4 regions of the Rahnella sp. CJA17(1/100) genome follow, and region 2 is predicted to be linked to each of the others. Evidence: predicted binding sites of a transcription regulator. Region 2 holds the regulator's gene; each other region holds the start of a gene.

Region 1 (3,130 bases), on a different contig from region 2:
TCGAATGCGCCGCCCGAAAGCACCACACTGGCGGGTAAGCCAAGACGTTCTGCCCATTCAGGTGTCAGTGTGCCAACAGCCTGTTCGGCGGTGACGGTGTCGGTAAACAGCGGATAGGGCAGATGTTCAACCAGCAGCGGATCGAGGGCGGCAAAGAACGCTTTTGGTGGCAGGCCGCCCCATGACGGATGCCAGAGCATTTTGTGTCCGGCGCTGCAACGTCCGCGCACCACTTTGTCCGGCGCGGTGGTGCCGGAAAGCAGGGCGGGCACCCAGTCGCACAATTCAACCCATGACGCGGCTGCTTGTTTAACCGCAGCATCAGCACGGGAAACGTGCAGGATTTTCGCCCAGAACCATTCTGAGGAATAAACGCCGCCGATATAGCGGGAATAGTCGGGGAAATCGCCGCTGCGACACAGACGGTTGATCTCTTCCGCTTCTTCTATTGCCGTGTGATCTTTCCAGAGCACAAACATGGCATTCGGGTTTTCGGCAAATTCCGCTTTCAGCGCCAGAATGTTGCCTTCCTCATCGACAGGAGCGGGGGTTGAGCCGGTGGAATCGACGCCGATACCCACCACGCGCGCAGCCCGCTCGCTGCCCAGCCGTTGCACAACGTTTTTAATCGCCTGCTCCATTGCCTCTATATAGTCGAGCGGGTGATGGCGGAACTGATTTATTGCCGCATCACAATAGCGACCTTCATTCCAGCGCGGATAATAAACCACATCGGTTTCCATCTCGGCACCGGTCTGACAATCCACAGCCAGGGCACGGACGGAATCGCTGCCAAAATCAAGACCAAGAGCAATCGCACCTTGCGTCATTCTTTCTCACTCCTTCAGGTTTGCCGTAGTCATTACGGCGGCGAATCGAATTGCTCTAACAGTAGGAGGATGCAAAAAAGTGAGTGAGGAGGCGTTAGCTGGAAGTATGCACAAATCTGCTCCCAATGATGTTTCTGTGAGGTTGGTCAAATGTTAGCGTTTGGCTAAAATCGCTATATCTATGCACAAACCTGCTGTTTTCCCGCCGTGTGATAGCGCTCTACATTCCGCTGCAAAATTACCGCTAAAACTTAACCCGTCTTACAAGAGAGTGTGACGCAAATCCTCTATAAACTGGACTTCGCCGCACTTTCACTTTGTTTCTTTACGCTACTGATAACGTTTTCACGATTGCGGCAAACCACCAGATTTAAGACTGTGATTGTGAAAAACAACAATAAAAGTCGGAGAACATCATGCATAAATTCACTAAGGCATTAGCGGCGGTCGGGTTAGCTGCCCTTATGTCACATTCAGCTATGGCAGCCGAGAATCCGAAGCTGGGCTTCCTGGTTAAACAGCCGGAAGAGCCGTGGTTCCAGACTGAATGGCGGTTCGCAGATAAAGCCGGTAAGGATCTTCACTTCGACGTCATTAAAATCGCCGTGCCGGATGGTGAAAAAACGTTGAATGCAATCGACAGCCTGGCGGCCAACGGCGCGAAAGGCTTTGTCATCTGTACGCCGGATCCGCGTCTCGGCCCTGCCATCATGGCGAAAGCGCGCAGCTATGACATGAAAGTGATCCAGGTGGATGACCAGTTTGTGAATGCCAAAGGCAAGCCAATGGAAGAAGTGCCATTAGTCATGATGGCCGCGACCAAAATCGGCGAACGTCAGGGGCAGGAACTGTACAAAGAAATGCAAAAACGTGGCTGGAAAGTTGCTGATACCGGCGTGATGGCCATTACTGCCGATGAACTCGATACGGCGCGCCGCCGCACCTCCGGTTCAATGGAGGCACTGAAAGCTGCCGGTTTCCCGGAAAAACAAATCTACAAAGTCCCGACTAAATCTAACGACATCCCGGGCGCACTGGATGCCGGTAACTCCCTGCTGGTGCAACATCCTGAAGTGAAAAACTGGCTGATCATCGGCATGAACGACAACACAGTATTGGGTGGCGTGCGTGCAACCGAAGGTCAGGGCTTTAAAGCGGCTAACGTGATCGGCATCGGCATCAACGGTGTGGATGCAGTGAATGAGTTGTCAAAAAGCGCCCAGACTGGCTTCTACGGTTCCCTGTTACCTAGCCCGGATATCCACGGTTACAAAAGTATTCAGATGCTGAATGAATGGGTTACCAAAGGCGTTGAACCACCGAAATTTACCGAAGTGACGGATGTTGTCCTGATTACCCGCGACAACTTCAAAGAAGAGCTGAAGAAGAAAGGCTTAATGTAATTTCCTCGTCATCCTTCGGGCTGCAGATGCGTTGGCTGCAACCCGAATGATTTAGAGGAATGCGATTGAGAACGAGCATTAGAAGACGCTGCTGCAGAACGGACGACAGTTTTAAATAGTTTGAACTGTTTTCTGCTTTGCAGTGGCGTGCATCCATACTTACTCAACTTCCAGGTAGCCACTATGACTCAGCAATCTTTCGATAATAAGACGCCTTTGCTGACACCGTCACTGACGGAGTTTGATGCGGCCAGGCCGTATCTGGAATTCCATGACATTGGCAAAACTTTTCCGGGCGTGAAAGCGCTGGACGGTATTTCATTCAATTGTTACGCCGGACAAATTCATGCGCTGATGGGCGAAAACGGAGCGGGGAAATCCACCCTGCTGAAGATCCTCAGCGGGAACTATCAGCCTTCCCAGGGCAATATTCATATCAAAGGCCAGCCGGTCGCGTTCAGCCATACCACGGATGCGCTCGATGCCGGTGTGGCGATCATTTATCAGGAACTCCATCTGGTGCCGGAAATGACGGTAGCAGAGAACATTTATCTCGGGCAGTTGCCGAGCAAACACGGTTTTGTAAACCGTAAATTGCTGCGTTACGAAGCCAAACTTCAGCTTGAACATCTCGGGCTGGATATCGACCCCGATACACCGCTGAAATATCTCTCCATCGGCCAGTGGCAGATGGTGGAAATTGCCAAGGCGCTGGCGCGCAATGCCAAAATTATTGCATTCGATGAACCTACCAGTTCGCTTTCTGCACGCGAAATTGAACAATTGTTCCGTGTTATCCGTGAGTTACGGGCGGAAGGGCGTGTGATTTTATATGTCTCACACCGTATGGAAGAGATCTTTGCATTAAGTGACGCTGTCACCGTTTTCAAAGACGGA
Region 2 (3,130 bases):
TTTCCTCAAGCAGCAGGCGGATAGCGTCCTGATAGATTTCCAGCGCCTGGTGTGCATTCTGGCGCAGCAAACCGCTTTGCCATTGCGGCCACAGCCAGATAGTGCCACCAAAGGCCAGCGCGCAGCCGATCAGGGTATCCACCAGTCGTGGTACCAGAAAATGCACGCCGTTCATCGCCAGCAATTGCAGGGTATACACTGCAGTCACCGTCATGCCGACCATCGCCAGTCCGTAGTTTTTGCGCAGAACGGTATAGGACAACAGGGTGATCAGCAACATGCACAGCAGCGTGGTGCCTTCCGGCAGTTCCAGTTTGAGCAAGCCTGAGGCAATCAGCAATCCGGCCAGCGTACCGAGTGCACGGTGCTGGATCCTCACCCGCGTGGCGTTATAACCGTTCTGGCTGACCAACATGATAGTCAGCAAGATCCAGTAGGGTTTGGGCAAATTGAAGAACAGACCCAGACTGCTGCCAATCGCCAGAATAATGCCCAAACGTGCGGCATTACGCAGTGCCACGGATTTGAAGGAAAGATAGCTTTTCAGCGCGGGCCAGAAGGGCAAACGCGGCTGGGTGTTCATCAGGTCACGTTTGTACAACGGCCGCTGTGTGCGTAACAGACGGGCAATGCGGCTGAAATGGTAATAACAAAACTGACCTACCGGATTGTCCGGGTTACGCGCGGCGATTTTCTCCAGCGCGGTCAGCTCATTGGCCATCGTAAAGCGCCCGGATAAACGATGATAAAGAATATCGTCGGCAATCACCCGAAGACGGGTGGAAATCACCTGCGCATTTCGGCGGATAACCGCTTCGGCATGGCTTTCCTCCACCAGTTTCTGCACTTCTTCCGGCTGATGCAGGCTCACTGTAATGTGCTCCTGCAAATCGAGCGCCACCTGAAAACGCTGAAACAGCCGTTTATGGTGATGATGATGTCCGTGCTGGGGCAACATGTGTAATTGCTGATAAAGCAGGGCAATCAGGTCGATAACCTGCTGCTGGCGGGTTAGCAGTGGGGGTAACGCAGTTTCGGGATCGGTGTGTTGCGTCAGCAGGCTGTACTTGGCTTCGAAATAATCCGCGAGTTGCAGATAGAGCTGGCTGAGCGTTTCGCGCATCGGCTGTTCTTCCGAAATACGAAACCACGCCCAGTTAAACAATCCGTACCAGGCTGTGCCAGCGGCGAACAACACCGGGGCCTGCCACATCGGGCGCACACCCACCATACTCAGCGTGAAGATAGTCGCCACCAGCGCACCGGGCAACAGGCGCGCATGCAGCGGGCTGATTTCACCGGTGACGCCCAGCAGTAACGCCAGCGACAGCATGATCAGCGGCAGCGGTATATGCCAGCTTTCGAGCATCAGTTGCAGCAGAAGGCTGCTCACGGCAAAGAGTGAACCGCCGACGAGCAGGCGTTTGAAAAAGCGTTTATGCGGGGTATCCAGACCGGCGATGTTACAACAGGCCGGGCAGAGGGAAAACAGCAGGCCCATTTGCAAATTGCCAAACAGCCAGCAAATGCCAACAGGTAAGCACAACACCAGCGTCTGGCGCAGCGCGTAGTTCACTTCAGGATGGTAAAACAGTCTTCGCCATAGCGTCATGGGTAAAGCTTAGCCCATAAAAAAGGCGCGACAGTGTTTTGCCGCGCCAATTTTTGAGGGATTAACGTGTGCCGTAAACGACAATCGTTTTACCGTGTGCGGAGATCAGGCTCTGATCTTCCAGCATTTTGAGAATGCGTCCGACTGTTTCACGTGAACAACCGACGATTTGGCCAATTTCCTGGCGGGTGATCTTGATTTGCATCCCGTCCGGATGGGTCATTGCATCAGGCTGTTTAGCCAGATTGAGCAAGGTTTGAGCGATGCGACCGGTAACGTCAAGGAAGGCAAGGTTGCCGACTTTCTCTGACGTCACTTGCAGACGGTTGGCCATCTGCGCGGAGAGACGCATCAGAATATCCGGGTTAACCTGAATCAGCTGGCGGAATTTTTTATATGAAATTTCAGCCACTTCACAGGCAGTTTTAGCACGTACCCAGGCACTGCGTTCCTGACCTTCTTCGAAGAGTCCCAGCTCACCGATGAAGTCACCTTGGTTAAGGTAGGACAGTATCATTTCCTTGCCTTCTTCATCTTTAATCAGGACAGCAACTGACCCTTTCACGATGTAGTAAAGCGTTTCGGCTTTTTCACCCTGGTGAATCAGCGTACTTTTAGAAGGATACTTATGTATATGACAGTGAGACAGGAACCATTCAAGAGTCGGGTCTGTTTGTGGCTTGCCGAGAACCATTTGCTATTATCCTCTGTTGTTATCGCTGCCCAAAATCACAGGGCTCAGAGTTCCCTGTACGGCACTTCAAATCCAAAGCGCCCTTTCAGCATATAACTCTCCAGAAATGCTGCAAGCGGATGTCGGAGTGCAACAGCCTGTTTATTGCTGTCATCACCGTGGGTTCTGTACTTAAACCGCAAAAACCGTCACCGCAATTTACTGGAAAGTATGTTTCGGCTTTGTTTGTAGCACAGGTTTGAGATGCTGTCTTCTGTTGTCTCGCTTCAGCATGATGGCGATCGGGTTACGTTGCCAGATTTTAGGTGAAAGGGTACTCTGAGAGCAGATTTCGACAAGTTTATTCACCGGGAGAATAGTTCATGCATGCACGTGTCAAATGGGTTGAAGGACTGACATTTTTAGGTGAGTCTGCATCGGGTCATCAGATTTCAATGGATGGAAACGCGGGTGATAAAGCCCCAAGCCCGATGGAAATGTTACTGATGTCCGCAGGGGGGTGTAGTGCAATCGACGTGGTGTCAATTTTGCAAAAAGGTCGTAATGACGTGCGTGATTGTGAAGTGAAGCTGACCTCACAACGCCGCGAAGAAGCGCCGCGTCTGTTCACTCACATCAATCTGCATTTTATCGTCACCGGTAAGGATCTGACCGATAAGATTGTTGAACGCGCAGTCAGCCTGTCTGCCGAAAAATACTGTTCTGTGTCTCTGATGCTGGGGAAAGCGGCCACAATCACCCACAGCTTTGAAGTGATTGCAGCCGAATAAAGTTTACTCGATCTTCTTGCCTTCCATCAGGCGCTGCACCAGCGGCGCCATGAT
Region 3 (3,130 bases), on a different contig from region 2:
ACGCTGGCTGTTCTCGGCGTGAACAGCATCATGCAGAACCCTGAAGTACTTCGCGCCATGAACCCGATGTGGGCGGTTAACTTCTTTATCGAGCATAAGTCGTTTTCCTTCCTGGCACTTGGCGCGGTCGTTCTGTCGATTACCGGCGTGGAAGCGCTGTATGCGGATATGGGCCACTTCGGGAAATTCCCGATCCGTCTGGCCTGGTTCACCGTGGTGCTGCCTTCTCTGGTGCTGAACTACTTCGGTCAGGGCGCATTGCTGCTCAAAGATCCGGAGTCGATTAAGAACCCGTTCTTTCTGCTGGCGCCTGACTGGGCTTTGATCCCGTTACTGGTGCTGGCAACACTCGCGACCATTATTGCCTCTCAGGCGGTGATTTCCGGCGTGTTTTCCCTGACGCGTCAGGCTGTGCGTTTAGGCTATCTACCGCCAATGCGCATCATCCACACTTCAGAAATGGAAGCGGGCCAGATTTACATCCCGGCCATTAACTGGTTGCTTTACTTTGCGGTGGTTATCGTTATCGCCAGCTTCGAGCATTCGAGCAATCTGGCAGCGGCATACGGTATCGCAGTGACCGGTACGATGGTGCTGACCAGTATTCTTTCCTGTACGGTGGCACTCAAAAACTGGCACTGGAAACCTTTCCTGGTCGGGCTTTTGCTGATCGGTCTGCTGTTTATGGATATCCCGCTGTTCGCGGCGAACGCTACTAAACTGTTCTCCGGCGGTTGGTTGCCGCTGACGCTGGGTTTGGGCATGTTTATCGTTATGACGACCTGGAAAAGCGAGCGCTTCCGCCTTATGCGCCGCATGAACGAGCATGGGAATTCCCTGGAAGCGATGATCGCCTCTCTGGAGAAATCCCCGCCGGTGCGTGTTCCGGGTACGGCTGTGTATATGTCGCGCGCCATCAACGTCATTCCGTTTGCGTTGCTGCACAATCTCAAACACAACAAAGTGTTGCATGAGCGTGTGGTACTGCTGACGTTACGCACCGAAGATGCGCCTTATGTACATAACGTCCGGCGCGTCACCATCGAACAGCTTTCGCCGACGTTCTGGCGTGTGGTCGCCAGCTACGGATTTAAAGAAACGCCGAACGTGGAGGAAGTGTTCCACCGTTGCGGTCTGGAAGGATTGCCGTGCCGGATGATGGAAACGTCATTCTTTATGTCGCACGAATCACTGATCCTGACCAAGCGCCCCTGGTATCTCTACTTCCGTGGCAAACTCTTTATGGCGCTCAGCCGCAACGCCTTACGCGCGCCGGATCAGTTTGAAATTCCGCCGAACCGCGTAATCGAACTTGGTACGCAGGTAGAAATCTGATCCTCCTTTCTACTGCTCGCAGGGCACCTTCGGGTGCCCTGTTTTATTTTCGCTTTCTCCTTTCTGAAACGACTAACTCAAATTTTCCTGCGGTTTCTTAATTATTCAGCGAAACGTTTCGACGCTGATCACAATTCCATCATAACTCCGTTGCGATGGCCGGGGATCTTTATAAACTCATTGGTGAGCGAAACGTTTCGCTGTAGGAGTTCACAATGAAGAAGTCACCGCTGTTAAATGCCGAAATCTCACATGTTATTGCCCGGTTAGGTCACACCGATCAGCTGGTTATTGGCGATGCCGGACTTCCGGTGCCAGCAGCTTGCCAACGCATCGATCTGGCCCTGACCCAGGGAGTTCCCACCTTTTTACAAGTCTTAGAGGTAGTGACACATGAGATGCAGGTTGAGCGGGCTATCCTCGCCGAGGAAATCCTCACTAAAAATCCTCAACTCCATGAAGCGTTGCTCGCCCAATTGACACAACTCGAACAACACCAGGGAAACACCATTGCTTTGGATTACGTCAGTCATGAGTCATTCAAAGCACAAAGCGAAAAAAGTCGGGCTGTGATCCGCAGCGGGGAATGTTCGCCTTATGCGAACGTTATTCTGTGTGCCGGCGTAACCTTCTGAGGCCTTTATGCAACCTTTGCTGCAACTGACAGGCATTGATAAAGCCTTTCCCGGCGTAAAAGCACTTTCCGGCGCGGCGCTCAGCGTCTATCCGGGACGTGTAATGGCGCTGGTGGGAGAAAACGGCGCGGGCAAGTCCACCATGATGAAAGTGCTGACCGGCATCTATCAGAAAGATGCCGGCTCAGTGCATTTTCTTGGCAAGGAAGCGGTTTTCAGTGGCCCTAAAGCCTCTCAGGAAGCCGGGATTGGTATCATTCATCAGGAATTGAACCTGATCCCCCAACTGACGATTGCTGAAAATATCTTCCTGGGTCGTGAGTTTGTGAACGGTTTTGGCCGCATCAACTGGAAAAAGATGTATGCCGAGGCCGATAAACTGCTGGCGCGCCTGAATCTGCGTTACAAAAGCGACCGGCTGGTAGGCGATTTATCCATCGGCGACCAGCAGATGGTCGAAATTGCCAAAGTGCTGAGCTTTGAATCCAAAGTCATCATTATGGATGAACCGACGGATGCCCTGACCGATACCGAAACCGCTTCTTTATTTAACGTGATCCGGGAACTGAAAGCCGCCGGTTGCGGTGTGGTGTATATCTCCCACCGCATGAAAGAAATTTTCGAAATCTGCGACGACGTGACGGTGTTCCGTGACGGGCAGTTCATCGCCGAGCGGCCGGTCAGTTCGCTTGAAGAAGACACGCTGATTGAAATGATGGTGGGCCGTCGCCTCGAAGAGCAATACCCGCGCATTAATCATGAACGCGGTGCGCTGCGTTTGCAGGTACGCGATGTCAGCGGGCCGGGCGTGGATAACGTCAGCTTTGATCTGTACAGCGGCGAAATTCTGGGGATTTCCGGTCTGATGGGCGCAGGCCGTACCGAACTGATGAAAATTCTCTACGGAGCCTTACCGCGTAAAAGTGGTTATGTGGCGCTTGATGGTCGCGAAGTGGTGACACACTCACCGCAGGACGGGCTGGCAAACGGCATTGTTTATATCTCTGAAGACCGCAAGCGCGATGGCTTAGTTCTGGGCATGTCAGTGAAAGAAAACATGTCGCTGACGGCGCTGCGTTATTTCAGCCACGCTGGCGGACGTCTTAAACATGCGGAAGAACAGCAGGCTGTCGGCGATTTCATCCGTCTCTTCAATATCA
Region 4 (3,130 bases), on a different contig from region 2:
AGGTGTGCCGGGGCAGTACAACGTGCTGATCGAAAACGGTGTGCTGAAAGGCTACATGCAAGACAAACTGAATGCGCGCCTGATGGGCGTTGCGCCGACCGGTAACGGCCGCCGCGAATCTTACGCACATCTGCCGATGCCGCGTATGACCAACACCTATATGCTGGCCGGGAAATCAACGCCGGAAGACATTATCAGTAGCGTAGAATTTGGCCTGTATGCGCCAAACTTCGGCGGCGGTCAGGTGGATATCACCTCGGGTAAATTCGTGTTCTCTACCTCCGAAGCTTATCTGATCGAAAAAGGCCGCATCACCAAACCGGTGAAAGGCGCGACGCTGATCGGCTCGGGCATTGAAGCGATGCAACAGATTTCCATGGTCGGCAACGATCTGGCGCTCGATAAAGGCGTCGGCGTGTGTGGTAAAGAAGGCCAGAGCCTGCCGGTCGGGGTCGGTCAGCCTACCCTGAAACTGGATAATCTCACCGTCGGCGGCACTGCGTAGCAGAAGATTATTTCGGTGTTATCCCTCCCCTTTCACAAGGGGAGGTCAGGTGGGTTTTGGGTTTGATACGAACTCAATTCCACTGAGTCACTTTCTTGCCCTGCCGGTATCCCTGATACACCTTGCTTACCCGTTTGAAATAATCCGTCAGATAATCAATACAGACCTGCACTTTCAGCGGCAGTTTGTCCTTTTCAGTATACAGCGCGTAAACCGGGCGCGGATCGGACTGATAGCGCCTGAACAGAATCTCCACCTCACCGGCATTAATCTCCTCAATCACCCACATCAGCGGAACATACGCGATACCGACACCGGCTTTCAGCCAGCGGATCATGGTCTGTGAATCGTTAGTCACGAAGCGGCCTTGCGGTGTAATACGGGTTGAAACACCTTCGGGGGCGATCAGTTCAAATTCACTGTCCGGGCGGACGCTGTATTCCAGCCAGGAGAAATTCACCATATCGGCGGGTTTCTCCGGCGTGCCGTGTTGTGCCAGATAACTGCGCGCCGCACACACCACCATCGGCATTGAGCCTAAGCGGGTGCAGAACAGGCTGGAATCCTGCAACGCGCCGACGCGGATCACCACGTCCAGTCCGTCAGCGATCAGGTCCGGTGCCGGAATGCCAGTCACCAGATTCACCGTCAGACCGGGGTATTCGGTGAGCATTTCCGCAGTCATCGCGGCAAGAACATTTTGTGCCATCGTCGATGAACTGCCGATGCGTAATGTTCCGGTCGGGGTGTTGTTGAAGGCATACAATTGTTCATGTACTTCACGCACGTCGTGCAACATTTTCCGGCAACCCTGATAATAAAGTTTACCGGCTTCTGTCAGACCGATGCTGCGGGTGCTACGGTTTAGTAATTTGATTTGTAAGTCATTTTCCAGCTTTGAAATCGTCTGGCTGATGGCAGAAACGCTCATGTCGAGGCGTCGTGCGGCCGCCGTGAAGGAGCCGCTTTCCACGACCTGAGCAAAGATCGACATGCGTTTTAATCGGTCCATTGTTAACTCTGGCTTAAAAGTGATTTAGATCACAGAACGTTGATCTGTTGATAATAAGCACGCTAATATACCCTTCCGGGCGATAAAGCTCAGGTTTCAGTTTTCCTGACATCATGCTTACCTTCGCACACTTCCCTGGCAACTCTGCAGCTTCATTGCTCAGCTCCCGTTGAATTATTTTCTCCGGGGTCGCGTGCCGTTGCCTAAAATAACGAATAATGCGTGCGCGGGACGATATGTGTTTGTCCGTCGTAATAATGTAAGGAATTTTTGATGAGTTTGCTTCCGGTAATGGTGATTTTCGGATTGTCGTTTCCTCCGGTGTTTTTTGAAATATTGTTGGCGCTGGTGGTGTTTTTCCTGCTGCGGCGCATATTGCAACCCACCGGAATTTATGATTTTGTCTGGCACCCGGCATTGTTCAACACAGCGTTGTACTGCTGTCTTTTCTACCTGATCTCCTGCATGTTCGTCTGAGGGCGTTGTGAAAAATTTCTCCATAAAAATAATACGTTACACAATAACGTTGATTCTTGTCGTGCTGGCTGTCATCGCAATCTTCAAAGCCTGGGCGTTCTATACAGAATCTCCATGGACCCGTGATGCCAAGTTTACCGCTGACGTTGTGTCCATCGCGCCCGATGTCACCGGTCTGATTACCGATGTGCCGGTGACGGATAACCAACTGGTGAAAAAAGGCCAGGTACTGTTCAAAATTGACCAGCCGCGTTACCAGCAGGCGCTGGACGAAGCGAGTGCTGACGTCGCGTATTACCAGGCGCTGGCTTCTGAGAAAAAGCGCGAGGCCGGACGTCGTGTGAAACTGGGCGTACAGGCCATGTCGCAGGAAGAAATCGATCAGGCCAATAACGTGCTGCAAACCGCTGAACATCAGCTGGCGAAAGCGCAGGCTGCACGGGATCTGGCGGTGCTGGATCTGGAACGTACCGTAGTTGTCGCACCTGCTGATGGCTGGGTGACTAACCTGACCGTTCATCCGGGCAACTACATTAACCGGGGTTCGACCGCCGTGGCGCTGGTGAAGAAAAATTCCTTCTACATTCTGGCGTATCTGGAAGAAACCAAACTGCCGGGGCTGAAAAAAGGGGATCGTGCGGAAATCACGCCGCTCGGCAGCAACCGCATTATGCACGGTACGGTCGACAGCGTAGCGGCGGCGGTGACGAACAGTTCCTCTTCTGCGGCGACCAACGGTCTGGCGACCATCGACAGCAACCTTGAATGGGTGCGTCTGGCGCAGCGTGTGCCAGTGAAAATTCTGCTTGATGACAAAGACCAGCAACATCCTTATCCGGCAGGTACCACGGCGACGGTCGTGATTACCGGCAGCCATGACCGTAAACAAGATGAAGGATCCCCGTTCCTTCGCCTCCTGCACCGTCTGAGAGAGTTTGGTTAAGGCCGGAAAGATGAATAGCGTACTTATCCCGCGCGTGCGTTTTGCCTGTAAGCTGACGTTCGCGATCCTCGGCGCACTGGTTCTCGGGTTCTATCTGCAACTCGAAACCCCGCGCTGGTCGGCCATGACTGCCGCGATCGTAACGTCGGGACCTGCGCTGGCGGCGGGTGGCGAACCCTTTGCCGGTGCTATT

Evidence for each region. The regulator CRP, encoded in region 2, controls carbon source genes, mostly activating them, when cyclic AMP is high. The targets are predictions, from matches to a motif close to ATGTGANNNNNNTCACAT.
Region 1: AACU55_RS16235 (arabinose ABC transporter substrate-binding protein) is a predicted target of CRP. The motif match lies at 965-982, and genes of this name have one in related genera.
Region 3: rbsD (D-ribose pyranase) is a predicted target of CRP. The motif match lies at 1,452-1,469, and genes of this name have one in related genera.
Region 4: aaeR (HTH-type transcriptional activator AaeR) is a predicted target of CRP. The motif match lies at 1,535-1,552, and genes of this name have one in related genera.

Annotation. Positions count from the first base shown of each region.
Region 1 is NZ_CAWOJA010000033.1:349,235-352,364, reverse strand. It holds gene AACU55_RS16240 (ribulokinase) at 1-830, opposite strand, end outside; gene AACU55_RS16235 (arabinose ABC transporter substrate-binding protein) at 1,247-2,233, shown strand; gene araG (L-arabinose ABC transporter ATP-binding protein AraG) at 2,417-3,130, shown strand, end outside.
Region 2 is NZ_CAWOJA010000003.1:137,216-140,345, forward strand. It holds gene AACU55_RS02310 (YccS/YhfK family putative transporter) at 1-1,612, opposite strand, end outside; gene crp (cAMP-activated global transcriptional regulator CRP) at 1,674-2,306, opposite strand; gene AACU55_RS02320 (OsmC family protein) at 2,669-3,076, shown strand; gene AACU55_RS02325 (phosphoribulokinase) at 3,080-3,130, opposite strand, start outside.
Region 3 is NZ_CAWOJA010000001.1:5,523-8,652, reverse strand. It holds gene kup (low affinity potassium transporter Kup) at 1-1,335, shown strand, start outside; gene rbsD (D-ribose pyranase) at 1,551-1,970, shown strand; gene rbsA (ribose ABC transporter ATP-binding protein RbsA) at 1,978-3,130, shown strand, end outside.
Region 4 is NZ_CAWOJA010000083.1:101,487-104,616, reverse strand. It holds gene tldD (metalloprotease TldD) at 1-505, shown strand, start outside; gene aaeR (HTH-type transcriptional activator AaeR) at 579-1,517, opposite strand; gene aaeX (p-hydroxybenzoic acid efflux pump operon protein AaeX) at 1,791-1,994, shown strand; gene aaeA (p-hydroxybenzoic acid efflux pump subunit AaeA) at 2,002-2,937, shown strand; gene aaeB (p-hydroxybenzoic acid efflux pump subunit AaeB) at 2,948-3,130, shown strand, end outside.